Regions from separate parts of the Cedecea sp. genome, predicted to be linked through region 1. Evidence: predicted binding sites of a transcription regulator. Region 1 holds the regulator's gene; each other region holds the start of a gene.
The links. The regulator CRP, encoded in region 1, controls carbon source genes, mostly activating them, when cyclic AMP is high. The targets are predictions, from matches to a motif close to ATGTGANNNNNNTCACAT.
Positions count from the first base shown of each region.

Region 2: the regulator CRP is predicted to act here: its motif matches at 5,135-5,152, upstream of VGM55_RS05525 (YfcZ/YiiS family protein).
Region 3: the regulator CRP is predicted to act here: its motif matches at 3,802-3,819, upstream of bhsA (multiple stress resistance protein BhsA).
Region 4: the regulator CRP is predicted to act here: its motif matches at 4,613-4,630, upstream of VGM55_RS14725 (YjcB family protein).

Region 1 is NZ_DASYBS010000153.1:12,325-20,055, forward strand. Features, by position in the region: gene VGM55_RS24330 (ABC transporter ATP-binding protein) at 1-110, shown strand, start outside; gene VGM55_RS24335 (LysE family translocator) at 152-757, opposite strand; gene VGM55_RS24340 (hydrolase) at 818-1,834, shown strand; gene VGM55_RS24345 (YheU family protein) at 1,836-2,054, shown strand; gene VGM55_RS24350 (phosphoribulokinase) at 2,145-3,014, shown strand; gene VGM55_RS24355 (OsmC family protein) at 3,052-3,456, opposite strand; gene crp (cAMP-activated global transcriptional regulator CRP) at 3,770-4,402, shown strand; gene VGM55_RS24365 (YccS/YhfK family putative transporter) at 4,464-6,548, shown strand; gene argD (bifunctional acetylornithine/succinyldiaminopimelate transaminase) at 6,551-7,731, opposite strand, start outside.
Region 2 is NZ_DASYBS010000032.1:24,931-32,661, reverse strand. Features, by position in the region: gene smrB (endonuclease SmrB) at 1-258, shown strand, start outside; gene sixA (phosphohistidine phosphatase SixA) at 420-908, opposite strand; gene fadJ (fatty acid oxidation complex subunit alpha FadJ) at 1,088-3,253, opposite strand; gene fadI (acetyl-CoA C-acyltransferase FadI) at 3,253-4,563, opposite strand; gene VGM55_RS05525 (YfcZ/YiiS family protein) at 4,741-5,025, opposite strand; gene fadL (long-chain fatty acid transporter FadL) at 5,402-6,730, shown strand; gene VGM55_RS05515 (cation-translocating P-type ATPase) at 6,777-7,731, opposite strand, start outside.
Region 3 is NZ_DASYBS010000180.1:32,460-40,190, reverse strand. Features, by position in the region: gene mfd (transcription-repair coupling factor) at 1-640, shown strand, start outside; gene ldtC (L,D-transpeptidase LdtC) at 793-1,767, shown strand; gene VGM55_RS26795 (hypothetical protein) at 2,338-3,234, shown strand; gene bhsA (multiple stress resistance protein BhsA) at 3,472-3,729, opposite strand; gene VGM55_RS26785 (TetR/AcrR family transcriptional regulator) at 3,977-4,612, shown strand; gene VGM55_RS26780 (siderophore-interacting protein) at 4,910-5,800, opposite strand; gene VGM55_RS26775 (MFS transporter) at 5,816-7,027, opposite strand; gene iucA (aerobactin synthase IucA) at 7,160-7,731, shown strand, end outside.
Region 4 is NZ_DASYBS010000093.1:70,187-77,917, reverse strand. Features, by position in the region: gene ghxP (guanine/hypoxanthine transporter GhxP) at 1-419, opposite strand, end outside; gene VGM55_RS14745 (glutathione S-transferase family protein) at 764-1,432, opposite strand; gene soxR (redox-sensitive transcriptional activator SoxR) at 1,791-2,246, opposite strand; gene soxS (superoxide response transcriptional regulator SoxS) at 2,327-2,650, shown strand; gene VGM55_RS14730 (EAL domain-containing protein) at 2,641-4,239, opposite strand; gene VGM55_RS14725 (YjcB family protein) at 4,679-4,960, shown strand; gene modA (molybdate ABC transporter substrate-binding protein) at 5,015-5,719, opposite strand; gene VGM55_RS14715 (ABC transporter substrate-binding protein) at 5,719-6,771, opposite strand; gene VGM55_RS14710 (diaminobutyrate--2-oxoglutarate transaminase) at 7,297-7,731, shown strand, end outside.

The sequences.
Region 1 (7,731 bases):
TGAACGAGTGTCTGCAAACGCAGGTAAAAGTGAAGTCGGCGCTGGAAGAGTGTGAGATGGAATGGCTGGACGCTCAGGAACAGCTTGAGCAGATGCTGCAGAGCGACTAAACGCTAAGTTTTCCCTCTCCTCGCGAGGAGAGGGTTTGCCCTCAACGCCAGATAAGCAGCACGCAGGCCGCGGTTAACACGCCCATGCTAACGTTGAAAATGGCCCAGGAGCGGCGGCTGCGCAGGAACAGGCCAATCAGGCTGCCAAAGGCTATCCAGATTACGCCGGCCACGATGTTCACCAGCGCAATGCCTACGCTAATCATCGCCACGGAATTCAGATAATCCTTCTCTAAGCTAAAACTGGCAACGGCACCCAGCGCCATCAGCCAGGCTTTAGGGTTTATCACCTGCAGCAGGCCACCCTGCCAGAACGGCACCGGTGAAGGCGGGGCGGCATCCGTTTCCAGCCGCTCGTATTTCGCGGTACCAATTTTCCAGGCCAGCCACAAAAGATAAACGCTACCGGCAATCTTCAGGATAAGGTGCAGATCCGGGTAAAGCAGGATTAGGCTCCCGACGCCGAAGGCCACCAGCACCAGAATGCACTGCATCCCGAGCATGATGCCAATCATCAACGGCAGGCTGCGGAAGAAACCGTAATTCGCCCCGGACGCGGTAAGTAGCGTATTATTAGGGCCAGGTGTAATCGCGGCGACCCAGAGAAAGCCCAGCATCGACAGAAAAAGCGTTGAGTCTAAGTCCATGAATTGGGTGCTCCACACCCGAAGAATAATTAGCGAACTAAACGAAACTAACAGTGTGATATGGCCAGTACAAGTCCTTTAGAATTGAATATTCATCATGATGAAGGTGACGATTTCCGCCCGATGCGCGGACTCAGTAATCCGCATCTGCAAACCATGATCCCACGTTTGATTCGCCGCCGAATCAATTTCAAACCCCACTGGCAGCGCCTGGATATGCCGGACGGGGATTTTGTCGATCTTGCGTGGAGCGAAGATCCGCAAACCGCGATGCATAAACCGCGTCTGGTGGTGTTTCACGGCCTGGAAGGCAGCCTCCACAGCCCTTACGCCCACGGCATGATAGAAGCGGCCAAAAAACGCGGCTGGCTAGGCGTGGTAATGCATTTTCGCGGCTGTAGCGGTGTGCCAAACCGTAAAGAGCGCATTTACCACTCCGGCGAAACCGAAGACGGCACCTTCTTCCTCGAATGGTTGAATCAGCGCTACGGCGAGGTCCCAACCGCCGCGGTTGGTTTCTCGCTGGGCGGAAATATGCTCGCCTGCCTGATGGCAAAACAGGGCGCGGCCTGCACGCTGAAAGCGGGAGTTATCGTCTCCGCACCGTTGATGCTCGAGCAATGTTGCTATCACATGGAACAAGGCTTTTCGCGCGTTTATCAGCACTACCTGCTGAACCTGCTGAAAAAAAATGCCGCCCGCAAGCTGAAGAGCTACCCGGGTTCACTGCCTATCGACCTGCGTAAACTTAAAAGCCTGCGCCGTATTCGCGAGTTCGACGACCTGATCACCTCAAAAATTCACGGCTTTGCCGACGCACTGGACTACTATCGCCAGTGCAGCGCCATGCCGCTCTTGCCGGACATTGCCTCGCCAACGCTGATTATTCACGCCAAAGACGATCCGTTTATGGACCACCACGTGATCCCGGACCGCGAAACGCTGCCGCCGAATATCCACTATCAGCTCACCACCTATGGCGGTCACGTTGGCTTCGTTGGCGGCACGCCGCTGCGCCCACAGATGTGGCTTGAGCAGCGCATTCCTGACTGGCTAACCCGCTTCCTGGACCACTGAAATGATCATTCCCTGGCAAGATCTCGCCCCTGAAACCCTCGACAGTTTGATTGAATCTTTTGTATTACGCGAAGGCACCGATTATGGTGAGCAGGAGCGCTCGCTGACGCAAAAAGTCGCCGACGTGAAGCGCCAGTTGCAAAGCGGCGAAGCCGTGCTGGTTTGGTCTGAACTCCATGAAACGGTAAATATTATGCCGCGCGGGCAGTTTCGTGGCTGACCGCTAACCGGCGGGGTGATCTATACTGGCTGAAAAGTATAACAACCAGAAACCAGACCTTTTTCCGATCCCTCATGGAGTTGTCACCTTATGTCAGCCAAACACCCGGTTATTGCGGTAACAGGTTCCAGCGGCGCCGGAACCACCACCACCAGCCTTGCCTTCCGCAAGATTTTCCAGCAGCTCAATCTGCGTGCCGCCGAGGTTGAAGGCGACAGCTTCCACCGCTATACCCGCCCGGAAATGGATATGGCCATCCGCAAGGCGCGTGATGCGGGCCGCCACATCAGCTATTTTGGGCCAGAAGCCAACGACTTCGGTTTACTGGAACAAACCTTTATCGAATACGGCCAGAGCGGCAAAGGTCAATCACGTAAATATCTGCATACCTACGATGAAGCCGTGCCGTGGAACCAGGTGCCGGGTACCTTTACGCCGTGGCAGCCGCTGCCGGAACCAACCGACGTGCTGTTTTATGAAGGCCTGCACGGCGGCGTTGTCACCCCGCAACATAACGTAGCAGACTGCGTGGATTTGCTGGTTGGCGTGGTGCCTATTGTTAACCTGGAATGGATTCAGAAGCTGGTTCGCGACACCGGCGAGCGCGGCCATTCGCGGGAAGCGGTGATGGACTCCGTCGTGCGTTCGATGGACGATTACATCAACTTCATTACGCCGCAGTTCTCACGCACCCATATTAACTTCCAGCGCGTCCCGACGGTGGATACCTCTAACCCGTTTGCCGCACGTGCCATTCCGTCGCTGGACGAAAGCTTCGTGGTTATCCATTTCCGCGGGCTGGACGATATCGACTTCCCTTATCTGCTGGCGATGCTGCAAGGATCGTTTATCTCCCACATCAACACTCTGGTGGTGCCTGGCGGGAAAATGGGGCTGGCGATGGAGCTGATTATGGGGCCGCTGGTGCAGCGACTGGCGGAAGGCAGGAAGATTGCCTGATTCGGCAGAGGCGGCGTGAATGCCGCCTTTTTGATCTTTATGCTTCGATCACTTCATAGCTGTGGGTAATGTTTGCCGCTTTCCCAAGCATCAGCGCTACCGAACAATACTTTTCAGCAGAAAGATCGACCGCGCGCGATACGGCGCTATCCTTCAGCTCTTTTCCGGTAACCACAAAGTGCAGATTAATATGGGTGAACAGGCGCGGCGCTTCTTCACGGCGCTCAGAGGTCAGCTTGACTTCACAATCCATCACGTCGTGGCGACCTTTTTGCAAAATCGACACCACGTCAATGGCGCTACAGCCGCCCGCCGCCATCAGCAGCATTTCCATTGGGCTTGGCGCTTTATCACCAGAATTACCGTCCATCAAGATCTGGTGGCCAGAAGCGGACTCCCCGAGGAAGGTCATGCCTTCCACCCATTTAACACGTGCCTGCATTTTGCCTACTCCTGTTGAGAAAATATTCTTTCAGATTACGCGTCTACGTCAAAACTGGCAACGTAAGGCGATCCAAGTCATGCTGAAACGAGACAAGACAAGACACTTACCAAAAGCTATGCTAAAACAATTCGGATGCTGCTGCGATACAGAGACGTTTATGCCGCAAGCAGAGGAAACGACTAATTACAGGCCGCAGGATTGACCTGCCCGCCAGTTCCCAGGGTATGGGAAAATTTCACGATTGCAACGCCAGACAAGAGGTTCCGAGTCTTGTCTTTGGTAGCCAGTTTATAACAGAGGATAACCGCGCATGGTGCTTGGCAAACCGCAAACAGACCCGACTCTCGAATGGTTCTTGTCTCATTGCCACATTCATAAGTATCCGTCGAAGAGCACGCTGATTCACCAGGGTGAAAAGGCGGAGACGCTGTATTACATCGTCAAAGGCTCCGTAGCTGTTCTGATTAAAGATGAAGAAGGCAAGGAGATGATCCTTTCTTATCTGAATCAGGGTGATTTCATTGGTGAATTAGGCTTGTTCGAAGAAGGTCAGGAGCGTAGCGCCTGGGTTCGTGCCAAGACAGCCTGTGAAGTAGCTGAAATTTCCTATAAAAAATTCCGTCAGCTGATTCAGGTCAACCCGGACATCCTGATGCGTCTGTCTTCCCAGATGGCACGCCGCCTGCAGGTTACCTCCGAGAAAGTCGGCAACCTCGCCTTCCTGGACGTGACCGGCCGCATCGCACAGACGCTGCTGAACCTGGCTAAACAGCCGGACGCCATGACCCACCCGGACGGGATGCAGATTAAAATCACCCGCCAGGAAATCGGTCAGATCGTGGGCTGCTCCCGCGAAACCGTTGGCCGTATTCTGAAAATGCTGGAAGACCAGAATCTCATTTCCGCACACGGTAAAACGATTGTCGTTTACGGCACGCGTTAATTAGCCCCATAAAGGCGTGTCGCTTCGGTAACACGCCTTTTTTGTCTCTACAATTCAGGCTATGTGGAAGAGATTAATTTATCACCCGGAAGTTAACTACGCGCTGCGGCAAACGCTGGTGCTGTGTCTACCCGTGGCTATCGGCCTGGTCCTCGACAGCCTGCAAAATGGCCTGCTTTTCTCGTTAGTGCCTGCCTGCTGCAACATTGCCGGGCTGGACACGCCGCATAAACGCTTCTTCAAACGTTTGATCATTGGCGGCGGCCTGTTCGCCGTCAGCAGCCTAATCATGCAGCTTCTGCTGCTTTATACCCACGTCCCGCTGCCTGCGATATTAATCGTTATGGCCCTGCTGCTCGGCGTCACGGCGGAAATAAGCTCACTGCATGCTCGCCTGCTGCCCGCGTCGCTGATTGCCGCAATCTTCACGCTCAGCATGGCTGGTAACATGCCTATCTGGAAACCGATGGTGCTCTATATCTCCGGCACCATCTGGTACGGCGCGTTCAACTGGTTCTGGTTCAGACTATGGCGTGAACAGCCGCTCAGAGAGTCGCTAAGCCTGCTGTACCGTCAGCTTGCGGACTACTGTGAGGCAAAATACAGCCTGCTGACCCAGCACACCGATCCGGAAAAAGCGCTGCCTCCCTTACTTGCCCGCCAGCAAAAAGCCGTCGACCTGATAACCATCTGCTACCAGCAGCTGCATATGCTGTCGGCTAACCAGCAAAACGGCTACAAGCGCCTGCTGCGCGCTTTCCAGGTCGCACTGGATTTGCAGGAACACATTTCGGTGAGCCTGCATCAGCCAGAAGAGGTTCAGAAGCTGGTCGAGCAAAGTCATGCGGAAGCCGTGATCCGCTGGAATGCCCAAACCATCGCCGCGCGCCTGCGGGTGCTGGCAGACGATATTCTCTATCACCGCTACCCGACGCGCTTTACCATGGACAAACAGATCGACGCCCTGGAAAAGATCGCCCGTCAGAACCCGGATAATCCGGTTGGTCAATTTTGTCACTACCATTTCAGCCGCATAGCCCGGGTGCTGAAAACCCAGCGTCCGCTGTACGTGAGGGATTTAATGGAAGACAGGGAACGCCGACTGCCTTTCTTCCCGGCGCTGAAAAACTACCTTTCTTTCAAATCATCGGCGCTGCGCAGCTCCGCACGCCTGGGCGTAATGCTGACGATTGCCAGCCTGCTTGGGTCTTTCTTACATCTGCCTAAACCGTACTGGATCCTGATGACGGTGATGTTCGTGACTCAAAACGGCTATGGCGCAACGCGGGTACGTATTGTGCACAGGGCGGCAGGCACCATGGCTGGGCTGTGTATCGCCGGTATTACCCTGCACTTCCACGTTCCGGACAGCTACACCCTACTGGCGATGCTGATGATTACCCTGGTGAGCTATCTGTTCATTCGCAAAAGCTACGGCTGGGCCACCATCGGCTTTACCGTTACGGCGGTATATACCCTGCAGCTCATTACCCTAAGCGCCGAAAGCTACATCATTCCGCGGCTTATCGACACGCTGCTCGGCTGCCTGATAGCCTTTGGCGGCATGATCTGGCTTTGGCCACAGTGGCAAACTGGCCTACTGCGTCAGAACGCCCACGACGCGCTCGAGGCCGATCAGGACGCCATTCGCCTGATACTGAGCAACGATCCGGAACCCACGCCGCTGGCCTGGCAACGCATGCGGGTCAACCAGGCACATAATGCGCTGTTTAACTCGCTCAACCAAGCGATGCAAGAGCCTGGGTTTAACTCTCATTATCTGGCAGACATGAAGCTCTGGGTGACCCACAGCCAGTTCATCGTCGAGCACATCAACGCCATGACCACTCTGGCACGTGAGCACAACATGCTCACGCCGGACCTGGCACAAAAGTATCTGCAGTCTTGTGAAATTGGCTTACAGCGCTGCCAGCAAAGGCTGGAGTACGACGGGCCTGGCGGGTCGAACGACGCCAATATTCTGGATTCAGACACGCTGCCCACGGGGCCGTTAAGCACCATGGAGCAGCATTTACAGCGGATTATTGGCCACCTGAACACCATGCATACCATCTCCTCGGTAGCCTGGCGCCAGCGGCCTCATCATGGGATCTGGCTGAGCCGCCGCCTGCGGCGCTCGGGTTAGTTTTAACCCGCCACCACGTGGGCAACCGCTTTGGCGAAGCGCTGCATTCCTTCCACGATATCCGCGTCATCAACGATAAGCGAAGGCGCGAAACGCATAACGTCCGGCCCGGCGTTCAACACCATCACGCCTTCTGCCGCGCCCGCATAGAGAAACTCGCGCGCGCGCCCTTTGTATTTCTCGTTAAGTTCTGCGCCAATCAACAGCCCCATGCCGCGAATGTCGCTAAACAGATCAAACTGCGCGTTGATCTTCTGCAGTTGTTCAACGAAAAGCTGACGTTTGGCCGCCACGCCTTTGAGAACTTCTGGCGTATTGATGATATCGAAAGCCGCCCCGGCCACTGCGCACGCCAGCGGATTACCGCCGTAGGTTGAACCGTGGCTGCCCACGTGAAATGCGGAAGCAATCTCATGGGTGGTCAGCATCGCGCTCACCGGGAAACCACCGCCGAGGGCTTTGGCGCTGGTCAGAATATCCGGGGTGACGCCGTAGTTAATGTAAGCAAACAGCTCACCCGTGCGCCCCATTCCAGACTGCACTTCATCAAACACCAGCAGCGCCTGGTGCTCATCACACAAATCACGCAGCCCCTGGAGGAACTCCGGCGTAGCCGCCGTGACGCCGCCTTCCCCCTGAATGGGCTCCACCACTACCGCACAGGTATGATCATCCATTACGGCTTTTACCGCCGCAAGGTCGTTGTAGGGAACGTGGATAATGTCGGCCGGTTTCGGACCAAAGCCGTCGGAGTATTTAGCCTGCCCGCCAACGGAGACGGTAAACAGCGAGCGGCCGTGAAACGCATTGTAGAAGGCAATGATTTTACTTTTGTACGGGCTGTGGCGAGTCGAAGCATAGTAGCGGGCCAGCTTAAAGGCCGTTTCATTCGCCTCTGTGCCGGAGTTCATAAAGACGACGCGCTCGGCAAAGGTGGCGTCAATCAGCTTACGGGCAAGCTTCAGGGCAGGCTCATTGGTAAAAACGTTGCTGGTGTGCCATAGGGTTTCACCCTGGGTCTTCAGCGCCTCCACAAGCGTTGGGTGGCAATGCCCCAGCGCGGTCACGGCGATCCCTCCCGCAAAGTCCACGTACTCTTTCCCGTCGGAGTCCCACACGCGGCTGCCCTTCCCTTTAACAGGAATAAACTCTGCTGGTGCATAAATCGGCAAAATCACTTCAT
Region 2 (7,731 bases), on a different contig from region 1:
GATTTACACGGCCTGACCCAGCTACAGGCTAAACAGGAGCTGGGCGCGCTGATTGCCGCCTGCCGTCGCGAGCATGTTTTCTGCGCCTGCGTCATGCACGGCCACGGTAAACACGTTCTTAAGCAGCAAACGCCGCTGTGGCTGGCGCAGCATCCGCATATTGTCGCGTTTCACCAGGCACCGAAAGAGTACGGCGGCGATGCCGCGCTGCTGGTGCTAATAGAAATTGAAGAGTGGCAGCCGCCGGAGCTGCCGTAAACTCGGCGTGAAAGATTCCCCTCACCCCGGCCCTCTCCCGGAGGAGAGGGGGAAAGCGATCGGGAACAGTCTCCTCGCCCCTTTGGGGAGAGGGGAAATCCTTAACACTTTAAAAGCAAAAAGAGCCGCTTTCGCGACTCTTTTTTTCATGCTCACAGCAATCAGATAGCCTTAGCCACCTTGAAATTGCAGGGGCTCATCTGCCAGTTAAATACGCCTTTACCCGATTCCGGATCCAGCGTGACGTTGGCAATTGCCGACGTGGTAAACATCGGCGGGGCCTCTTCCGGGCAAAGCTCGGAAACCAGGTAACCGACCAGCGGCAGGTGGGAAACCACCAGCGCGGATTCAACGCCTTCGTTTGCCAGCGCCAGCAGGTAATCTCCCACCAGGCCCACATCACCGCAGGGCCGTAGCTCAGGCAGGATGTCTTCTTTTTCCGGGAGGTTCAGCGCTTCCCGCACCACGTCCAGGGTCTGTTCAGCTCGCAGGTAAGGGCTCACCAGAACACGTTCGATACTTGTCACCTGACCTGTTAACCAGGTCGCCATCAGACGGGACTCATCACACCCACATTGGGTCAGGGGACGAACCGAGTCGCTGGCAGCATCGAGTGCTGCGTCGCCGTGACGCATGATAAAAACTTGCATATTGCACCGCTTTTGTTAACCAGGAACGCCTGAACCCGCACGCTGAAAAAGTGGGGTTCACGGCAGCCGGGCATTGTGCCTTATCCGTACATCGAATGAAACGCTGTCTTTTACCTCAATGCTGCAAGTATAGTCAATATCTGTTTACAAAATGACCTTGCAGCGTACATTTCCCGGTTTTAGCTCAGCGCTTCGTCATGCTCAGTAACCGGCCGCGGCTTCAACGCCGGCCAGAAACTAAGCTGTTGTTCAGCCATAATAATCAGCCTTTCGCAGGGCTTGAAACGTTCCCCGTACTGACCCGCTAAACGCTGTAATTTTGCCACAACGTCCGCGGCACTCAGGCTGTCCATATACCTGAACGGCCCGCCCAGGAACGGCGGAAAACCGATGCCGAACACGCCGCCAATATCACCATCCCGTGCGCTTCTCACCACACCCTCATCGAGGCAACGCGCGGCTTCGTTGAGCATCATCATCACGCAGCGTTCGGCGATTTGCTCCGGGGTCTGACGCCCGTTTGGCGTCACGCCTAACAGCTTGTAAATCGCTGTATCCGGCTGTTTCTTGCTTTTACGCCCTTTCGCCGGATAAAGATAGAAACCGCGACCATTTTTTCTTCCTTTGCGATCGTCCTTCAAGATTGCATCGACGCTTTCCGGCGCGGCGAAGCGATCGCCGAAGGCCTGCTGCAAAATCGGAATAATTTTAGTGCCGACGTCTATCCCAACTTCGTCCAACAGCTGCACGGGCCCTACCGGGAAACCAAACTTAACCAGCGCTTCGTCGATACGTTCGATAGGCTCACCTTCCGTCAGGCAGCGCAGCGCTTCGTTAATGTAAGGTGCAAGAATACGGTTGACGTAAAAACCAGCGCTGTCGCCGACAACGATCGGCGTTTTGCCCTGTTTTTTCGCCAGCTGTACGGTGGTGGAAATGGTTTCCGCACTGGTGCCTGCGTGAGGGATCACCTCAACCAGCGGCATCTTGTCGACCGGACTGAAAAAGTGCAGGCCGATAACCTGCTGCGGGCGCGCAGCTTGAGCGGCTATGTCAGCAATCGGCAGCGACGAGGTGTTTGAGGCAAAAACAGTATGCGGCGCGGCGTGCTGCTCCACTTCGGCCACCATTTTCTGCTTCAGGGCCAAATCTTCAAACACGGCTTCCACCACGATATCGCGCTGGCTGAACCCGTGATAATCGGTTCCCCCTGAGATGCGGGCCAGCTCGCGCTGCCGTTCGGCCGGCTTCATATGGCGGCGGCGAACTTTTTTGTCCAGCAGATCCCAGCTGTAGTTCAGCGCGTGGTTAATCCCTTCGTTATTAATGTCTTTAATGCGCACCGGCAGCTTGCCTTTGGTGGCCGTCACATAGGCAATCCCGCCGCCCATCAGCCCGCCGCCGAGGATACCCACCGCGTTGAGTTTGCCGGGCTTTGCATCCCCGCCGTACTCTTTCTTTAACTCAGTGCTGGCAAAGAACAGGCCGCGCAGCGCGGCAGATTCTGCGGACATCGCCAGTTCGCCAAACGCTTTAGCTTCCGCCTCATAGCCGCTTTTGCTCCCCTGCTCAAGCCCGGTACGAATAACGTCGATGATGCGGCGAGTTGCCGGGTAGTTACCCTGGGTTTTTGCCTCAGTCTTCTTGCTGACCAGGCGGAACAACAGGGAGCGTCCCAGCGGTCCGGCAAGCACGCGTTCTTTTACCGGCAGTTCACGTGAAGGTTTGCGCCCTTTAAGCGCCAGCGCAACGGCGGCATCCAGCAGAATGGATTCCGGCACTACGTCATCCACCAACCCTAACTTCAACGCCTGGCGCGGGCGCAGCTGCTTGCCGGTCAAAATCATGTCCAGCGCGTTGCTGACGCCAATCAGGCGAGGGAGACGCTGCGTACCGCCCGACCCCGGCAGCAGGCCAAGCTGCACCTCCGGCAGCCCAAGCTGGGTTTTAGGTGAATCGGTACAAACTCGGGCATGGCAGGCAAGCGCCATTTCCAGCCCGCCGCCCAGACACGCACCGTGGATAGCGGCCACAACCGGCATCGGCAGCGCGGCGATTTCCGCCATGATCTGCTGCCCCTGCCGCGCCAGCTCCTGCGCTTCCCCGGCCGTTTTACAGCCAGCAATCATGTTGATATCGGCCCCGGCAATAAAGTTGTCAGGTTTGCCGGAGATAAACACCAGCCCCTGCACGCTCGGGTTGTCGCGCAGCTTTTTAATAATGCCGTGTACCTGAGCGCCAAACTCGGCCTTCAGGGTATTCATCTTCTCGCCAGGCACGTCGATGGTGACAACCGCAACGTTATCCAGCCGAATGTGTAAATCGAATGCGCCTTTCTGCTCCATTACTCCACCTCCAGAACCATTGCCGCACCAAGGCCGCCGGCGGCACACGCCGTAACAAGGCCAAAACCGCCGCCACGGCGACGCAGCTCGTGCAGCGTTTGGGTAATCATCCTTGCGCCAGTGGCCGCAAACGGGTGTCCGTAGGCAATCGACCCGCCCAGCACGTTAAATTTAGCGTCATCCACTTCACCGGTGGCGTGAGCCCGGCCCAGCACGTTGCGGGCGAAGTTTTCGCTGGAAAGCATTTTCAAATTGGCTAACGTCTGCGCGGCAAAAGCTTCGTGCATATCAAACAGCGTCAAATCATTCAGGGTGATCCCGGCGCGCTCAAGCGCCAGCGGCGTAGCCCATGCCGGGCCAAGCAGCATATCCTGCCAGACATCAATGGCGGTAAACGCGTAGCTGCGCAGGTAGCCGAGCGGCTTGAGGCCAAGCTCTTTCGCGCGGGATTCCGTCATCAGGATAACGGCCGCCGCGCCGTCCGTCAGCGGCGTACTGTTCGCGGCGGTAACGGTGCCGTGCTTGCGGTCAAAAGCCGGGCGCAGCTTTGCATAATCTGCAAGGCTGGAACCTTTACGCACGTTGTTATCTTCGGCAAACGGCTGACGATAAGGCGGGATAAATGCCGTCATTACCTCATCTGCAAGCTTACCTTCCTGCCAGGCCTGCGCGGCACGTTCGTGGGAACGGTGGGCCAGCGCATCCTGCTGCTCGCGGGTAATACCGTGAGTTTTTGCCATTTGTTCGGCGGTATCGCCCATGCGCAGGCCGGTTGAGTATTCCGCCACCGCAGGGGGAACCGGTAATAAATCGCGAGGACGTAATTTGGAAAACAGTTTCAGGCGCTGCCCGAGCGTGCGCGCTTTATTCACATCCACCAGCGTGCGGCCCAGCTTTTTGCTTACGCCAATAGGCAGCACGGAAGAGGAATCTGCGCCCCCGGCAATACCGGCTCGGATAGTCCCGGCCATCAGGCTTTCGGCCACGTTCGCAACGGCCTGGAAACTGGTGGCGCAGGCACGGCTCACGCTATACGCGTCGGTATGCACGCTCATGCCGGTGCCAAGCACGATTTCACGGGCAATGTTTGGGGCTTCTGGCATCTGTACAACCTGGCCGAAAACCAGCTGTTCGATAGCTTCGGGCGGCACTTCGCTGCGCGCCATCAGCTCGCTCACCACCATATTGCCGAGATCGACGGCGGGAATACCATGGAAAGCCGTGGCCTGGCGGGCAAACGGCGTACGTAAACCACTGACAATGGCAATACGATCGCCCTGGCGGGTAATCAACGGCAGTGCCTGACTCATAACGCTCCCCTGCTAAAAAAAGTGAATACAGACAAAAAGTGGTCTGACCTGATCACAGTCTTAACTAAAAATTCACATCCAGCCAACCGGCGGGCGAGAAAAATGGGAGAAGCGACACGAATTATTACATAACGAAATGAAACACCCCGCGCAAAGCAGGGTGTTGAGGCAGGAGCGTTAACGCAGGCCGAGCTGGAAGATCATGGTTTCAGCCTGGCAGCTGAACACAAAGTCGATATCCAGCTGCACGCCGCCGGCCACTTCGGTGTAGCGCGGCGTTATCTGGCAAGGTTCAGATTCCACTTCACGGGCTTTGGCCGTTAAGGCTGCCAGAACGTCATCAGCCTGGGCTTTATCAGCAAATACGCGGCTGTAGGAGGCAATGCAGTCCGTGTTGTCGATAATGGAACCGACATCAATGCAGCAGCAAACCGGGGTTTCATCGGCGGTATTTTTATTCATCACGCTTTCCTCTGTAATGCGGCTTAAAAGGGAGAAAGATTCAAATAATTGTGGATATTTTACGCCCACGGTTGTTTCTGCTCCAGTTGATAATCCTCACAAAACCGACAAGTGACGGAAATCACACTTAAAAATGATCTAAAACAAATAACATCCCCCAATTGGCAGGAAGTTCCCCCGGATTTTGCCAGCCAGATCCCGTTTTTAAGATCAAACAAGAAAAACTTTAGAAACAAACTTGCAACATCCTTGCTGGTCAGACCTATACTCTCGCCACTGGTCTGATTTCTCTGTACCCGATCAGTCCCTACTATTCGCGCTCCTGTTACGGTATGTAACATTGTTTGCATAAAAATAAATCAATGAGGTTTTGGTCATGAGCCAGAAAAACCTGTTTGCAAAGTCAGCCCTCGCGGTTGCAGTGGCAATAGTCTCTTCCCAGGCGTATGCCGCCGGCTTTCAATTAAACGAGTTCTCTTCCTCTGGCCTTGGCCGAGCGTATTCGGGGGAAGGTGCAGTAGCGGATAACGCGGGTTCAGCAAGCCGCAACCCCGCCACCATCATGATGTTTGACCGCCCCTCTTTCTCCGCGGGTGCTATCTTCGTTGACCCGGATGTTGATATCTCTGGTACGTCAAAAACCGGTAAAAGCACCGATGCGAAAAACATCGCGCCAACCGCATGGGTTCCAAACCTGCACTTTGTTGCGCCGATTAACGATCAGTTTGGCTGGGGTGCCTCTGTCACCTCTAACTACGGCCTGGCCACCGAATATAATGACAGCTATACCGCAGGCTCAATGGGCGGCACGACCGACCTGACGACTCTGAACCTGAACCTGAGCGGCGCCTACCGCCTGAACAGCAACTGGAGCTTCGGTCTGGGCTTTGATGCTGTTTACGCTAAGGCGAAAATTGAACGCTATGCGGGTGACCTGCCGCAGCTGATTGCTGGTAATCCAGCAGCTCCGCTGACTCCGGCTCAACGCCAGGCTATCGGCAGCATTCCTGCTAATACCCAGATTGCTCACCTGAAGGGTGATAAATGGGGCTTCGGCTGGAACGCCGGTATTCTTTACGAAATTGATAAAGACAACCGCTATGGCTTTACCTACCGTTCAGAAGTGAAAGTCGACTTCGACGGCGACTATAAGAGCAGCCTGCCGGCGGCCTATAATCCACTGTTGTCTAACTTTGGTCTGCCTTCGGGCACCAATGGTCAGACTGTCCCGGGCTCTCTGAGCCTGCATCTGCCAGAAATGTGGGAACTGTCCGGTTATAACAAAGTTGCGCCGAAATGGGCCGTTCACTATAGCCTGACCTACACCAGCTGGAGCCAGTTCCAGGAGCTGAAAGCGACCGGCAGCAACGGCCAGACGCTGTTCTATAAAGATGAAGGCTTCAAAGATGCTTACCGCATCGCGCTGGGTACCACCTACTACATGGACGACAACTGGACGTTCCGTACCGGTATCGCCTTTGATGACAGCCCGGTTCCGGCCGACAAGCGTTCTATCTCCATTCCGGATCAGGACCGCCTGTGGCTGAGCGCCGGGACCACTTATGCGTTTAACAAAGACGCTTCTGTGGACGTAGGTGTTTCCTACATGCACGGCCAGAAAGTGACCATCGAAGAAGGTCCATATACCTTCAAATCTGAAGGTAAAGCCTGGCTGTACGGCGCGAACTTCAACTACGCGTTCTAAGTTACCGCCCCAAAAGCAAACCGCCTTCATCATGAAGGCGGTTTTTTTATGCCTGCTCGCTCAGCTTCTCTTCAAACCGCAATAACCTTCCCGCGTTGCCGAGCACCAGCAGCGTGCTGAGATTATGCAGCAGCGCGGCGACGACGGCGCCAGACGCGCCCAGCCAGCCGAAAGCCGCCATCGCGACAATCGCCAGCGTCCAGCCCAGTCCGATAAAGACGTTGACCTGCAAAGTACGGCGGCAGCGGCGGCTTAAGCGCACGCAGGTGCCCAGTCGACGAAGATCGCTGCCAATCAATACAATATCCGCCGACGACATCGCAATATCAGAGCCTCCCGCCCCCATCGCCACGCCGACCACGCCAGCCTTCAAGGCCAGAGAATCATTAATGCCGTCGCCGATAACCATAGGCCGGTAGCCGCCGTCGATTTGCCGCTTCACCTGCTCAAGCTTATCCGCCGGGAGCGCGCCAGCCACCACGTCGACAATACCCACCTGATGCGCAATCCGGTCGGCAACTGACTGGCGATCGCCGGTCAGTAAAAGCTGACGACTCAACCCAAGCTCACGCAGCTCGGCCATTGCCGTTGCGGCCTCACCGCGCAGGCTATCGGCCAGCAGCAGCCAGCCAAGAAAATGCCCCTCCAGCGCCAGCCCGACAATCGGGCCGTCATGCTCCGGAGCCTCCGGTAAGTCAGCAAGCGTTGTGGCCAACAGCTCGCGCCTGCCGAGTACGGCTTCGCCCTGTGGGGTAGAAGCAGAAACGCCTAACCCCTGATGTTCCCGCACGTTATCAAGCGGGAACCAGGCCTCGCGTGACACGATCTCGCTCAGCGCACGGCTGACCGGGTGATTGCTGGTTGCGCCCAGGCTGGCCGCCAGTGTTTTCAACGAGGCAGGATCGGTATCGCCAAAGGGTACCAGAGCCTGCAGGTGCAGCTTACCGTGCGTCAGGGTACCGGTCTTGTCGACCACCACGGCGTTGATCTCCGCCAGCTCC
Region 3 (7,731 bases), on a different contig from region 1:
GGAAGATTTAGGCGCCGGGTTCGCGTTAGCCACCCACGACCTGGAAATTCGCGGCGCGGGCGAGCTGCTGGGCGAAGATCAGAGCGGTCAGATGGAAACCATCGGCTTCTCGCTGTATATGGAGCTGCTGGAAAACGCCGTCGATGCCCTGAAAGAAGGCCGCGAGCCGTCGCTGGAAGATCTCACCAACAGCCAGACCGAAGTGGAGCTGCGTATGCCTGCCCTGCTGCCGGACGACTTTATTCCTGACGTCAATACCCGCCTGTCGTTCTACAAGCGTATTGCCAGCGCGAAGGGCGAACACGAGCTGGACGAGCTGAAAGTGGAGCTGATCGACCGCTTTGGCATTCTGCCGGATGCGGCTCGCAACCTGCTGGATATCGCCGCGCTGCGCCAGCAGGCTCAGAAGCTGGGCGTGCGTAAGATTGAGGGCAATGAAAAAGGGGGTACTATCGAGTTCGCGGAGAAGAACCACGTGGATCCGGTCTGGCTGATTGGTCTGCTGCAGAAGCAGCCGCAGCATTATCGCCTTGACGGCCCTACCCGGCTGAAGTTCTTCCAGGAGCTTGGCGACAGGAAAGCGCGCATGGAGTGGGTGCGTAACTTTATGAATAGCCTGGCGGAGAATGCCGCCGCCTGACACCTCTGCGCCTTACCGTCCGGTAAGGCGCAACTTTCTGTGACATTTACACATTCTTTGCAATCCACCAGGACTTCCCGACACGCGGCTAACCGATAATTGGCGTTTATCTGTCTCATAAAATTAGCCATTTTAACCGCAGGGTTTAAGCTATGTTTGCATCGCGTACTTTGTCTTTCCGCCGCTGGTTTGCCGTCGCAGCCTTACTGGGCGCAGCGGTGATAGCGCTTCCCGCCAGCGCTAACGATTACCCGCTTCCCGCCGCCAACAGCCGCCTGATCGGCAAAAACCTGTTCCATCAGGTCGAAAATGACGGCGGCTCGCTGGAGGCCATTGCTAAAAAGTATAACGTCGGTTTCCTGGCATTATTACAGGCCAACCCCGGCGTCGATCCTTACGTTCCCCGCGCCGGTAGCGTATTGACCATCCCCCGCCAGATGCTGCTGCCGGACGTGCCGCGCGAAGGCATCGTCATTAACCTTGCCGAACTGCGCCTGTACTACTTCCCGGCAGGGAAAAATACCGTCACCGTGTACCCGATTGGCATTGGCCAGCTGGGCGGCGATACCCTGACGCCGACGATGGTGACAAAAATTTCTGATAAGCGAGCGAACCCGACGTGGACGCCGACGGCCAATATTCGTGCGCGCTACCTGGCGCAGGGCGTAAAACTTCCGGCCGTGGTACCCGCAGGGCCAGATAACCCAATGGGCCACCACGCGATTCGCCTCGCGGCGTTCGGTGGCGTTTACCTGCTGCACGGCACTAACGCCGACTTCGGCATTGGCATGCGCGTCAGCTCCGGCTGTATCCGCCTGCGCGACGGCGATATCAAAGCGCTGTTTAATACGGTGCCGGTTGGCACTTCGGTACGTATCATCAACACGCCAATCAAAGCCTCCGTTGAGCCGGACGGCTCGCGCCTGGTTGAAGTTCACCAGCCGCTGTCCAAAGCAATTGATGACGATCCGAAAGTCCTGCCGATTGTGCTGAACGAGCAGATGAAACAGTTCCGTGACGCACCAAAAACGGATGCCCAGGTGATGGAGCAGGCCATGGAGCACCGTTCCGGGATGCCGATTAACGTCAATGCTCATACGGCTGAGCAGCCGATAAATGAAATGTAAGTTTTGGTGTTAAGCATAAAAAAAGGCCCTGTCGAAAGACAAGACCGAAGCCCAATGTGTATGTGTTATTAAGGATATGGACGACATTTCCGATGAAGATCTTGCAGATAAATTCAACGGCGATGGTAGTATATGTTTCTGACAACAACATGGTAAACACAAGCAAGATTGTTGGTTAACCCCATCGCCCCATGAATGTGAACCTGATTTACGAATCATTAATTTTGGCTGTCAAGAAAATTTGCGGTTTGATTACGAGGCGCGTATGCTTACTCCATCAAAGGAAAACGCAACCATTCCTAACCACTTCAAACTGGGTGATAACCATGTCTCCACAGGAAAGAAAGAAACGCAATCAACGTTTGTACCAGAAAGATGTTGAAGCGATCCGTAATGGCCGTAAAAAAGGCACTGTCATGGTAAGCGCTCCACGCGGTATGAAGCAATGCCAAAACCCTGTGGTTGCATCGTTCTTTAACTGATAAGTTGTTGTCTTACAGAACAAGATTATATTAAGCCCATCTAATAGATGGGCTTTTTTACATCTGTACATTTTTAGAGAGCTTTCTTATGACAAGGCAACATATCATTCCGCCAGCAATTCAACTGATGAAATTGAACGAAAGTCTGATCAGAAACGCCCACCGCCTACCATCGCCAGTCATAACTGTAGGAGGACAAGCGGTAGTCTACTGGTACGGCTACTACCTTGAAGCATACCAAGTAAGGCCCGGCCTTGAGAGTATTACCTCTGTTGATGTGGACTATGTAACGCATCGTGAAACTGTAGAAGTTATCGCTGAATTGTTTAACGTCAAGCCGCATGTGCAGGAGGTGTTTAATCCTCCATCTATTGCAGTGCTAGATTTGATCGATTTAGATACCGGGAAAGTAAAAGAAGATGAAGAAGGCTTATTTCTCGATCCTCGTTCTGATGAAACAAATATAATAGATATTATCGACCGGCCAACCGGGTTTGAGGTGCAAGATTTGAGGGGAGAAGGTCTTGTACTCAATACAGAGCGCTTTTATATAGCTACTGATGCTGAAGAGATATCCAGTGAAAAGGTACTTGTACTGAATCCTGTTGCTTGTATTCGTTCTCGCCTGGCAAACGCAACGGTGCCGATGGGAAAAGACAAACTGATTGAGGCGGAACGAATAAAAGCCCTAGCGGTGCCGGTATTCAACTTTTTGCTCGAAAAGTTCAGAGAACTTGAGTTCAGGGAAAGCCGTAATTATTTTGACTACTACTGTAGAGTTATCTGGCAACGCCAGTACCGACGCTACCAAGTTGAGTACAATATTCCTTTGTATGCCATACTGGAACAGTTTCTAATTCAACTGAAAAGCTTCCCGCATAGCTATAACTATCCTGGGGCATTTGTTGAGATAGAATTACCCCGCTGTATTGAACACATGGCAAGCGAATACAAACGTATTTGTAATATAGCAAAAAAAAGCTGACCCTTTTCGTTATCTGAAAACACTACGGATAATAAATGTATTATTCCTTCATCCAGAGGAAGCACATACCATCAAAACTTACCGGAAATACCGTCCGCGCCATAAAATGTCGATAACCACGTTCTATGGACGTGGTTTTAGTTTACAACAAAAAAAGGCCCTGTCTTGCGACAGGGCCTTTTGCTTGCAGTGGCATATAACGAATAAGGTCAAACGTATTGAGGGTTAACGTCTGGCTTATTTATAGATGACGGCAGTACCGTGCAGGGTGTTCGGACCGTTAACGGAGGTAATACGGAACGATTTAGCGCCCATTGCATCGGCCTTCGCGGCCAACTGTTCTTCCAGGGAAGAGAGGTTGCTGCCCGCATCGGCGCTGATAGTGCCGACTTTCTGCTGCCCGGCAGGCGTAGCGGAAACTTCAACAGCCGCAAAGCTTGCAAATGAGAGTGAGCTAATAACGGCGGCAGCGAACAGAGTTGTTAAGGTTTTCATGTTTTGTGTCCTGTGCAGGTGATTTTGGGGTCGTTAAACTTAATTAGTTAACGATCGATAACAAAATCATAAACGTGATCTACATCACGCGTCAACATATTTTTATAACGACCGTTAAGTAATTAAAAAAAGCGCTATTTTTCATCGTGATAAGAAATAATTATTTTTCATAACATGGCGCTGGCTACCGTCGCCGATTATTTTTATAATGAGTGTTCACTAATTAGACAGAGGTTAAACGGCAGGTATGGCAACCGAGACAGTAAGTTGCAGTAAAAAAAGCCGTGGCCGTCCAAAGGTGTTTGACAGGGAAGCAGCACTCGACAAGGCCATGACACTTTTCTGGCAGCATGGCTATGAAGCAACATCCATGGCGCATCTTGTAGAAGCCACCGGGGCGAAGGCACCTACGCTCTATGCGGAGTTCAGCAACAAAGAAGGGTTGTTCCGTGCGGTGCTGGATCGCTATATCGCGCGTTTTGCGGCAAAGCACGAAGCCTGCCTGTTCTGTGAAGAGCAGACCATGGAGGCTGCGCTGGAGAACTATCTCTCGGCAGTCGCAAAATGCTTTACCGATAAGAGCACACCGTCGGGATGCTTTATCATCTGTACTTCATCCGTGCTGGCGGCGTCGTCGGAAGACATCGCCGCAACGATAAAAGCCCGACATGCGGTTCAGGAGCAAACGCTGGTGCGCTTCCTTGAAATACGCCAGCAAAAGGGTGAGATCCCGGCAGAGCGCAATATTCGCTGCCTGGCGAAATACCTGTGCTGCATCATTCAGGGGATGTCGGTCAGCGCCCGTGAGAACGCCAGCTATGAAGAGTTAATGCAGATTGTGAAAACGACGGTGATGTTGATGCCGCAGTTGAAGAAGATCTGATTATGGGGCGGCCTGTGGCCGCCTTATCTATACTCTAAATAATTCGAGTTGCAGGACAAAAAGACTTTCAGGTCTTTTTGAACAGCGTTTACGCTGGCCCCGGAGGGGCGAGGCTTGCCGAGTAACGCGGCAAAGCCGAGAATCCTCAGGAGCATAGCTAACTATGTGACTGAGGTGACAAATCGGTCTGGAACAGATTTGAACGCTGCTCACAGCGGCCCTTTAGGGTGAGGCTCAGGGATGAGCCGAATAACGGGTGCAGGCAACGCACCTGCAGCTTGAAGTATGACGAGTATATTAGCGAACGCGCCCTTTCGCCCAGTAGGCCATAAAGTTAATCGCCTCGTGCTCCACGCCGCGCTCGCCGATCAAATGGCGGCGTAGCAGCTTAACCACCGTCGACTCCGCCGCCACCCAGCCGTAAAACTCGTTACTGCCGGTAGTCGCCTTGTCCCATAGTAGCTCGTCTTCCGCCTCTTCCTGGACGACTTCATGATGGCCGCTTTCCGGCACCCTCGCCTGCATTTTTACTGCCTGAATCAGGCATTCACCGTGCGTCGCGGAGACGGTTTTGCGCGGCAGCCAGTTGATCTCAGCGAAGCCATAGGCGCTTAAGTCCACGCAGTCGCCCTCTTCCGGGACTTCAAAGAAAGCCTGCACCTTCGGAGGATGTGCCTGATGCGCGAGCATTTCCAGAATGCCGCGCGCGGCAGGCAGCGCGGTTTCATCGGCAACAATCAGCGCGTTACGCAGCCCGGCAGGCGGCGTCCACTCATAGCCACCGCTGTCTTCCGGATAAGCGGCGTTAGGCGCCACGATCTGAATCGCATCGCCGGGCACCGAATTGATCGCCCATGCAGAAGCCGGGCCTTCGGTGCCGTGGCTGACAAACTCCACCGTCACTTCCTGGCGGGCAGGATCGACATGGCGCAGCGTATAGGTGCGAATAATCGGGCGCTTCGCTTTCGGCATCCCCAGGGAAATTTGATACCACTGCCCTTCAGCGGGCAGCGACGGCGGCGTCCCGTCTTCGGACGGGAACAGCATTTTAATGCGCTGATCCGGTGAGTCACATTTCATCTGTGCTACCTCCGGCCCGCTAAACACCAGGCTCAATAGCGAAGGCGACACGGCCGTTTTCCGCGCCAGTTGAACGTTGAACAGACGGTAGCCCTGAACTCCAGCCATAACTTTTCCTTACGCTTAAATTGCAGAATGACGTGAACGGTGACGGCTGCGCCAGATAACGCCAGACACCACGGTAAATAACACGGCGGCTAAAAAGGCCACCATAATCAGCGCTGCCTCGGCCCCGGTTTTTGACACCAGCGGCACCAGCATCGCACAAAGCCCGTAGCCGAGCGTGTGGCTGGTAGCCACCCAGCCCGCCCCGGCTCCGTCGGCGAGTTTGTCGTTCAGCAGAAGCTGATACGCAGGCGTCGCCAGCGCGGCCCCGAACGACAGCACCGCACAGCCGAGGTAAAACAACCACAGCTGGAGAGAAATCATCATGGCCAGGCCACAAACCATCAGCGCTCCGGCGCTTAACAGCAGCGCCATCGGCGACAGGCGCTGCGGGCGGAGAACGCCAAACTGCGCGGAGAGCGAGGCCACCGCCGCCAGGCTAAGCAGCCACGCGACCTGGTGACTAATGGCCGCAGTATCCGTTGCAAACTGGCGGGCGAGCGCCGGAGAAAGCCCCAGCTGCATCAGGCTTACCGACGCGGACAGCAGTAAAGCGCAAAGCAAGTACGGCAGGCAGTCAGGGCGAAGGCGAGCGCTTTTGCGCTCGGCGGCAGGCTGCGGCGGCGTGCCCGGTAAACGCAACAGCATCACCAGGGCGAGCAATGGCGCGACCATCAACAGCCCCAGCGGGGCCAGTGGATGAATCGCCAGCATCCCGGCGGCGCAAAGCGGCCCGAACAGGCGGCCGCTGCTTAACCCGGAGCTTATCGTCGCCAGCGCGGCCATGCGTTTGCCTTCCCCCGCTCGCTGCAGCGCCCAGACCTGGCAGGCCGGGACCATTGCCGACACGGTCAGGCCGTAGATAATCCTCGCCACAATCAATATGCCCAGCCCGACGATGCCCGTTACGGTATTCGTTGCCAGCAACAGGCTGCCGAGCCCCAGCAGCATAAAGCTTGCGCCGTATCCCGCAAGCGCCCACAGCACCACGGGCTTGCTGCCCAGCCGCGCGATCTGTTTTCCCCACCACGGCGAGGACGGTAAGAACAGCATCGATCCCAGGGTCAGCAGCGCCGCCCAGACGGACAGGCTCAAATGTGTCTGCATCACCAGCACCGGGATCGCAACCAGCAGGCCATTTTGCCCGACGCCAAGCAGCCCGGCGCTCAGCGCAAGTGGCCAGCAGGAAAGGGATTTTTGCGGCGATTCCGCCAGTTCAAGAGATGTCACAATGTTGCTAATCCGTGGGGTTATTGTGCGTATTTGTAAAATTTATTTTATCTATTCTAACAATTGTTATTGATAATGAGAAACGTTATCGGCAGAATTCGCATTATCATAACGCGTGGAAACTGTTTGATGATGACTTTGCCAAATAAAACTCTGGCCTGGGATGTGGCCGCACAGTGCTTTCTGAATTCCCTTGTTCGCGAAACCAACGACTGGCAACTGACCGACAGCCAGCCCGCCGAACTCATTATCCCGCTGGGTGAACAACAGGCCCTCTACTTCAAAGTGGCCTATTTCTCCCCTACCCAGCATCACCGCTTTGAATTCCCGGCGCGCCTGGTCAATGCCACCGGCAGCCAGCCGGTTGACTTCGCTACTCTGTCCCAGTTGATTATCGATAAACTCCAGCACCAACAAATGCTGCCGGCCACCGGCTGTGAAGCGTTTTATCAGCGCGTAATGGAAAGCCATGCCCATACCCAACAGGCGATTGAAGCTCGCCATGACTGGAACGGGCTGCGCGAAAAAGCCCTGAACTTTGGTGAAGCCGAGCAGGCATTGCTGGTGGGACACGCCTTCCACCCGGCGCCGAAATCCCACGAACCGTTTAACCAGCAGGAAGCCGAACGCTACCTGCCTGATTTTGCTCCGCATTTCCCGCTGCGCTGGTTCGCGGTGGATAAGAGCCATCTGGCGGGTGAAAG
Region 4 (7,731 bases), on a different contig from region 1:
CCCATCGGCAAATTGCGCAGAATCCAGCTACGAATGCCGGTGGCAGAGATAAGGGTAAACAGGACGCCCATCAGGAACACCGCGCCAAGCGCGACCGGCACGCTAATGTGCTGGCCGAGTACCAGGCTAAAGGCGGTGAAGGCGGTCAGCGAGATGGCGCAGCCGATAGCCAGAGGCAGGTTGGCCCACAGGCCCATAACGATGGAGCCCACGCCCGCCACCAGGCAGGTCGCCACGAAGACCGCCGTTGGTGGGAAACCCGCTTTACCGAGCATGCCCGGCACAACGATGACGGAGTAGACCATGGCCAGGAAGGTCGTCAGACCGGCGACAACTTCCTGACGCACGTTACTGCCACGTGCAGAAATTTTGAACCAGGCGTCGAGCGAACCGCCGGCACGCGGAGAAGGTGTAGACATAGTGAAAAATCCCCTGAGATTTTTAGAATGACGTTTGTCCGGGTGGTGGACAACCCGCTGCCAGTTAAACGTTGTCTCCCTGCGCTACGATTGTGACAAAAGGGGTGTCACAAAAAAGCAATCGTTTAACTCCACGCGGACAAATCGGTGTAACAGAATTAAGGCAAACGATTATCCAGCCTTACTGACGGGATTTTCAACTTAACTTTTGCCCTTTTCGCGGAAAATGTGCTCAGCTGATGAATTAATCGCCTCGTAGTGCGCAAACGTTATCGTCAATGCGCAATTTCGCAACAAAATAGCAAACTGCCGACGCGTTTTTCACCCGCTTGCCTGAACGGCGATCACGTGCCGGGGATCTCAAAAGGCCCACCCTGATTTAGCGCTCTCTGCCAGGCCGGGCGCGTCTGAACATTTTTCATCCATGCCTGAGTGTGCGGCATATCGTTCACCTCGCCTCGTGCCAGGAGCGCAGCCACGGGGAAACTCATCTGAATATCTGCCGCACTAAACTGCTGCCCGGCAAACCACGCGTTCTGATTCAGGTGATCTTCAATAAAGCGGGCATGAGTGGCGATTTGCTTGTTGAGCCAGGCTTTCTGCACGCCTTGCCCCAGCGCCTTCCCCAGCGGACGCAGAGGCCAGGGAACCGGCGCTTTGCCGAGGCTGCCAAAAACCAGCTTCATTAATAACAGCGGCATCAAGGACCCCTCCGCGTAATGCAGCCAAAAGCGGTACTGGATCTTGTCGTTAATCGCCACCGGCTTCAGGCGGTTTTCGCTATCGTAGGCTTCCTGAAGATACTCAAGAATCGCACCGGACTCAGCGAGGATATGGCCGTTATCTTCAACAACCGGTGATTTACCTAACGGATGAATTTTTTTTAATGCCTCCGGTGCGAGCATCGAGGGTTCCCGCTGGTAACGTACGATCTGGTAGGGTTGCTCCAGCTCTTCAAGCATCCAAAGGATGCGCTGGGAGCGAGAATTATTGAGATGATGAACCGTTAGCATGCGGTAACCTTTTGTTTAGCCAGTTGGAGTAACTATAGGAAAGCCGCCCGCGCATCACATGTCAAAAAAATGAACAAAAAAAGACCGATTGACCTTGCAAAGTGAAGGGGGCTGCCTACACTTAAATTGTCAGTGCAGACCGGAACCTCCAAAGTCAGTGTGTAAGTGTTATTGAGGGGCGCTGATGTCGGGGGAAACCCTCCTGTCAGAACGGGATAGAGCGAAAGACAAAGACCGGAAAACAACTAAAGCGCCCTTGTGGCGCTTTAGTTTTTCTCAGGCTACTGACGATTATCTTGTGAGAAAGAAACTTCAGCTAGCCGCACCTGTAAACCAGGAAAATCAATTCATTGATTTTTCAATCTTCCAACAACCGCGCACCTGTGCCCAGCTCACCCAGCTTGTCCCCGGGGTTACGCAGCGGGCATTCCGCTCCGGATAAACAGCCGCAGCCAATACAGCCATTCAGTTCGTCACGCAGCGCGGTCAGCGTATCAATGCGGTGATTCAGCTCCTCGCGCCATTGCGACGAAAGCTTCTTCCAGTCGTTTTTGTTGATCGAATGCCCGTCGGGCAGCACGCCAAAGGCATCGCCCACGGTACTGAGCGGAATGCCGATGCGCTGGGCGATTTTGATTATCGCCACCGTTCGTAGCACATCACGTTGATAACGCCGCTGATTACCTGAGTTTCTCGTACTATTAATTAGCCCTTTGCTTTCATAAAAGTGAAGCGCGGAGACGGCCACGCCGCTACGCTTCGCCACTTCACCTGGCGTCAGCAGCGTTTTTATTCGGGGCAATTTCTTTTCCATAATGCTCTTTACCTCAAGTTAACTTGAGGAATTATACTCCGGGTCAACGAAACTAGCTAACCCGGAAATGAGGACGACTCATGGCTCACCAGGACATCATTTATACGTTGACTGAATGGATTGATGAACATATTGACCAGCCACTGAACATCGACGTGGTGGCGAAAAAATCAGGTTATTCAAAGTGGTACCTGCAACGCATGTTCCGTACCGTGATGCACCAAACGCTAGGCGACTATATTCGCCAGCGCCGTCTACTGATGGCCGCCACGGCACTGCGCACAACCCAGCGCCCAATTTTTGACATCGCGATGGACTACGGTTACGTCTCGCAGCAAACCTTCTCCCGCGTATTCCGTCGTGAGTTTGATCGCACACCGACGGATTATCGCCATCAGGCCTGAGCAGGGGCTACCGAAGCAAGCTTGATGCCGCCTGGCGTGTACAGCCAGGCGATAAATTCCTGCGGAGGGAGGGCTTTTGCAAAATACCAGCCCTGACAGTACTCCACGCCGTGCTCCACCAGCCAGGCAACCTGCACCTCGGTTTCTACCCCCTCGGCGATGGTCGTCAAATTTAGGCTGTGGGCAATATCAATAATGTGCTCAACCAGTAAATGACTGGCGCGTTCGCTGACGACGGAATCAATGAAGCTTTTGTCGATTTTTAGAATATCGACGTTAAGATACTGCAGGTTATGCAGATTAGAATAACCAGTGCCGAAGTCATCTATTGCAACCTTAAAGCCCGCGTTGCGGAATTCCTGAATAACCGGTCTGGTTTTTTCAACATCTATAAACCCGCGCTCGGTGACCTCGATTTTTATCTGCCCAGGCCGAATATTATAGGTTTTAATTCGCTCGGAAAGTACGGTTATTAAGCGCGAGGAGTGAAAGTCGGATGCCGAAAGATTAATTGAAATATAAAGTCCCGGATGGTCGGCAAGAAACTCGCCAAAATCTTTAAATACGGCATCAACAACATAGTCCGATATTTTATGAATCAGGCCTTCGGATTCTGCCAGCGGAATAAACGTTCCTGGGCTGATGGTTTGACCGTTAAAATTAACCCACCGCAGTAGTGCTTCTGCCCCCACGCAATAGCCGTTTTGAATATCAATAATGGGCTGATAGTGCAATTGTAGCTGCTTTCTGGCCAGAGCCCTTAATAGCATGCGGCGCGGTGAATTTAACTGCTGACGGGTACGAGACCACATCATTAAAATCAACAGGCTGCAAATAACACCTAGCGGAAGCGTCAGCGTAAGCTGGTGATACCACTGGCGGTTAAACAGAGTTTCGGACGTTGAGACAATCACCGCAATCGGTCTTTTAGCCGACTGGTCGATAGTGTAAAAGCGGTCATCCTGAGTAAACGTTTTTTCTTTGCGCAGAATAAAACGATGCAACAGATCGCTGTCAGCCCCCGGACTCAAAGAGAAAAAGCTGCGGGTCACCGTGTCGTACACCCCGTAAATCAGCGAGTCATCTTCGGACAAGACTTCTGACCAGCTAAGCGGGTTAATCACAGCCATATAATTCCCGCGCTGCATATAGGTCATTTTATGCCCGGCATAAAACGGCGTATCCAGATAATAATAAATGGCGACGTCAGGTTTGCGGGTATAAGAAGGCAGCGGAGCAGGCAGCGATTTTAAAGGCTTATAGCTGGTAGAGCACAGCATCTTATCGCCTCGGATGTAAATTAAATCTTCGACAAATAGTTTACCACGCACGATATCCAGCATATTTGCCATATGTTTAGGGCTGCATATTTCCCCTGAAAAACGTTCTGCCTCGCTGCGGGCCTCATTAACATGGGTGATAACAATTTCCGTTTTTTCCATCACCAATTTGCCGAAAGAGTGCAGATGCTGTTGGGTGTCGCTGGTTGCGCGCACGTGGGCAAAATAGATCGCCAGCATTATCGGCAGGCAAACCATCAGGACAAAACCTGAGGTACGCAACACCTTTAGATAAACTCGTCTCACCATGATGCTCACATGACCCTGCTTTTATGCGCCTGTTTTATGCCTTACCGGAACAACCTGATGACCGTCGATTACGTTGCATCATAAATCTGGCTTTAGCAATAGCCTTCAGCCGTTAACTCTGCGGAAATTAATTTGCGCAACAATGAGATAAGATTAATAGGGAAGCCGTTTAGCTTAAGATTTCACCTGCCGCACTAATATGAGTTTTTCTGGGGCTAAAGCAGCAGGGAATGATTATTTAAACGAAATTGTGGTAAACCTCAGATAAACAAAACGTTCACACCTCTTCCACCCCATTCTGCATAAAAATGCCGCTCGCCGACGCAGCAAAGCGGGCAAAAAACCACCACGAAGCTGGCGATTTAACGCACAAAGGTGATAAACTTCACATTACCAGTGCAACAGAAAAATAAATTGCAGCTTTTGAGGAACAAGGTTCATGGCAACAATCACTACCGGCGTTATTTTGATGCGCTGGCCGCTGCTCAGCGCGATTTTGATGTTTTTGGCAAGCAGTTTAAATATTCAGTTTCGCCGATCGGACTACCGCGCATTAGCCATTGTGAGTAGCGGCCTGGGGATTGCTGCCTCTTGCTGGTTTGCCATGGGGCTGCTTGGTCTGACGCTCGGGGACTTCCCTGTTATTTGGGCTTCGTTTAAAACGGGGCTGGTTGATATCATCGCCCGAATGCCACCGGAATGGCCAACCATGATGCCTTAACAGTCTGTCAGGAAGAAAAACCGCCCTCGTTGGCGGTTTTTTTATTTTCAGGCTTCACACAACAAAGCCATATTCCAGCAATATTTGCCGTGCGGTATTCGAAGTCAGAAAAGCCCGCAACGGCTCCGCTCGTGCATCGCACAACGCCAGTCCATAATCTGCCTGGATATTGTAAAGCGACGGGATCTCAAACACCCGCAGTTCCCGGTAAGACTTTAGCGCTTCCGCGTAGCTTCGATAGCCAATAACAAGGTCGGCCTGCCCGCTACCAATCAACCATTCAGCAGCAAGCTTACCGGCAGGCACCGTCTGCGTCTCCGGCCCACCCACTAAAGACCTGGCTCGCGACTGCAATTCGACGCCAGTTTCAGCCTCTACTTTCGCAAAAAACTGCCAGGTGTAATCTCCTGAGGGATCGCTCCCCGGCGTAGATGTGCCAATACGCAGCGCCGGATTAGCCAACAACGTTAACCAGGTGCTGTGCTCATCAACGCAGTATGCCGCCGCCGTCAGGCAAAGCGCATTTCCGGCAAACCTCTGAACCGCCAGCGCTTTGCCCTGTGCCAACAGCGTCTGAGGGTGCGCCATGTTCGCCGAAGCAAACAGAGCGCAGTTTTCACCGGCTTCGATACGCGCTCGCAGCATGCCCGCAGGCGCAAACTGCGTCGCCGTTAAGATACCGGTTTGCCGCCCGAACTCCGCCATAAGCGGCGGCCAGACTCGCCTCAAACTGCCCGCTGCCAGCACCTGCAAAGGCATTACTCCACACCTTCATAATGCGTACGGTAAAAACGCTGATACCAGCTGTCGGCCACTTTCTTCATATCAATATCTTTGAATTTGGCCGGATAGAGTTTTTTCGCCATCCACAGTTCACCGATGGCCATCGCTTCCGGCATCGGGTAGCCCCAGGCTTTGGCGTATTCCGGCATCAGCCAGACCTGATGGTTTTTCACCGCATCGATCGTTTGCCACTCGGGTTTGCTGACTACCTCATCGACCACTTTCGGATAACGATCCTGTACAAAGATCGCCTGCGGATCCCAGGCGATCACCTGCTCCATCGACACCTGCTTAAAGCCTTTCACGGTTGATGCCGCCACGTTTAGAGCGCCCGCGTGAGCCATCATCAGGCCGGTATATTTCCCGGAACCGTAGGTCGTCAGATCGGGGTTAGCCATATAGGCTCGTACCCGCTGGCTCTCCGGAATGTCTTTCAGGCGGTCGCTGACCAGCCTGCGCTCGGCAAAGGTGGCGTCGATAAGCGCCTTCGCCTGCTTCTCCTTATTAACCACTTCGCCAATCAGCTCGATGCCCTCTTTCAGGCCGAGATTGTAGGCCTGCTCTTCATCATTCATAGAAGGGTTCAGCTTGTCCTGCTCGCCCGTCGCATCGTGGCGCAGCGAAATTGCGATAACCGGGATGCCAAGCTTGCTGATGCTGTCGATCATCTCTTTTGGCGCATAGTTGGTCACAAACACCGCCTGAGGGTGCAGCGCCACCAGCTTTTCGGTGTTCACACTGGTTAAATCACCCAGCTGGGCTTTGTGCTCAAGCTCTGGAGCAAGCCGGGCATAGCCGCTGCCAAGCTGCTGCTTCCAGTTAGCAAGAATGCCGACTACCTTGTCGGTCGCGTTCATCTGCACCAGCAGATTGAGCGTTTGGTGCTGAAGCACTACCACGCGGTCAACCTCATCGGGGATAGTGACTTGGCGGCCAAGCTGGTCGGTGATGGTGCGGTTCGCCAACGCGGCGAGCGGGGAAAGTACTAACAATGCGCCTAATGTCAGGCGGCGAGTCAATCGGTTCACGGTAGGAGTCCTTATGATCGTTGTGTATAAAAATATACAGCGACGACTCCCCCGCGCCCAGCGATTTTAAGGGGTAGAGACTGAGCTGGATCAAGCGAGGCCCCGTTCTTGAATCCGGCTTCCCGTCTTAGCGTGCACAAAAAGTGAAACCCCAGTTGCCAATGAATGTCCCGGGGTAATTTTTTGTTTTTAATTATTTCCAATCGCCAAAATCTGGTCTGTCCAGACCGTTTCGATACGCCAAATTAGGCCTTTAAGGGGGCTTTTTTTCCTGCCATTGCCAATAGTTAAGAGATCGGATGTCTGGATACCGGTCAAAAGCATCTCCAACCCATTGATTTAAAATTAAAAAAAACGGAAAAAATTAATCGTTGAGCGGGGGGGTAAAAAGCCATATATTGGCGGCGTTTTATGCACCCTAAACGACATTTATACTCTGGATAATTCGAGTTTCAACTTGAAGCATGACGAGTATTGTTTACTTAATTCAGCCGCTGCGCGCATGCCGACGGTTGTAGGAGAGATATGATGACGGATAAAGTCCGTATTGATACTTTAGATGCACAATCTGCAAACGCTACCAACGAAACCTATTTGGCACGACAGGCTGAATTCGAATCGAATGTCAGAAGTTACCCGCGCAAATTACCGTTCGCTATAGCCAAAGCCCAGGGCGCCTGGATCATCGACGTTGAAGGTAACCGTTACCTTGACTGTCTGGCCGGTGCGGGCACGTTGGCGCTTGGTCACAACCATCCTGACATCCTGCAAAGCATCCAAAACGTCATTACCAGCGGCTTGCCGTTACATACTTTGGATCTGACTACCCCGTTAAAAGACGAGTTCTCAGAATACCTGCTCTCTTTACTGCCGAGCCAGGGTAAAGAATATTGCCTGCAGTTCTGCGGCCCATCCGGCGCGGACGCGGTAGAAGCCGCTATCAAGCTGGCCAAGAAACAC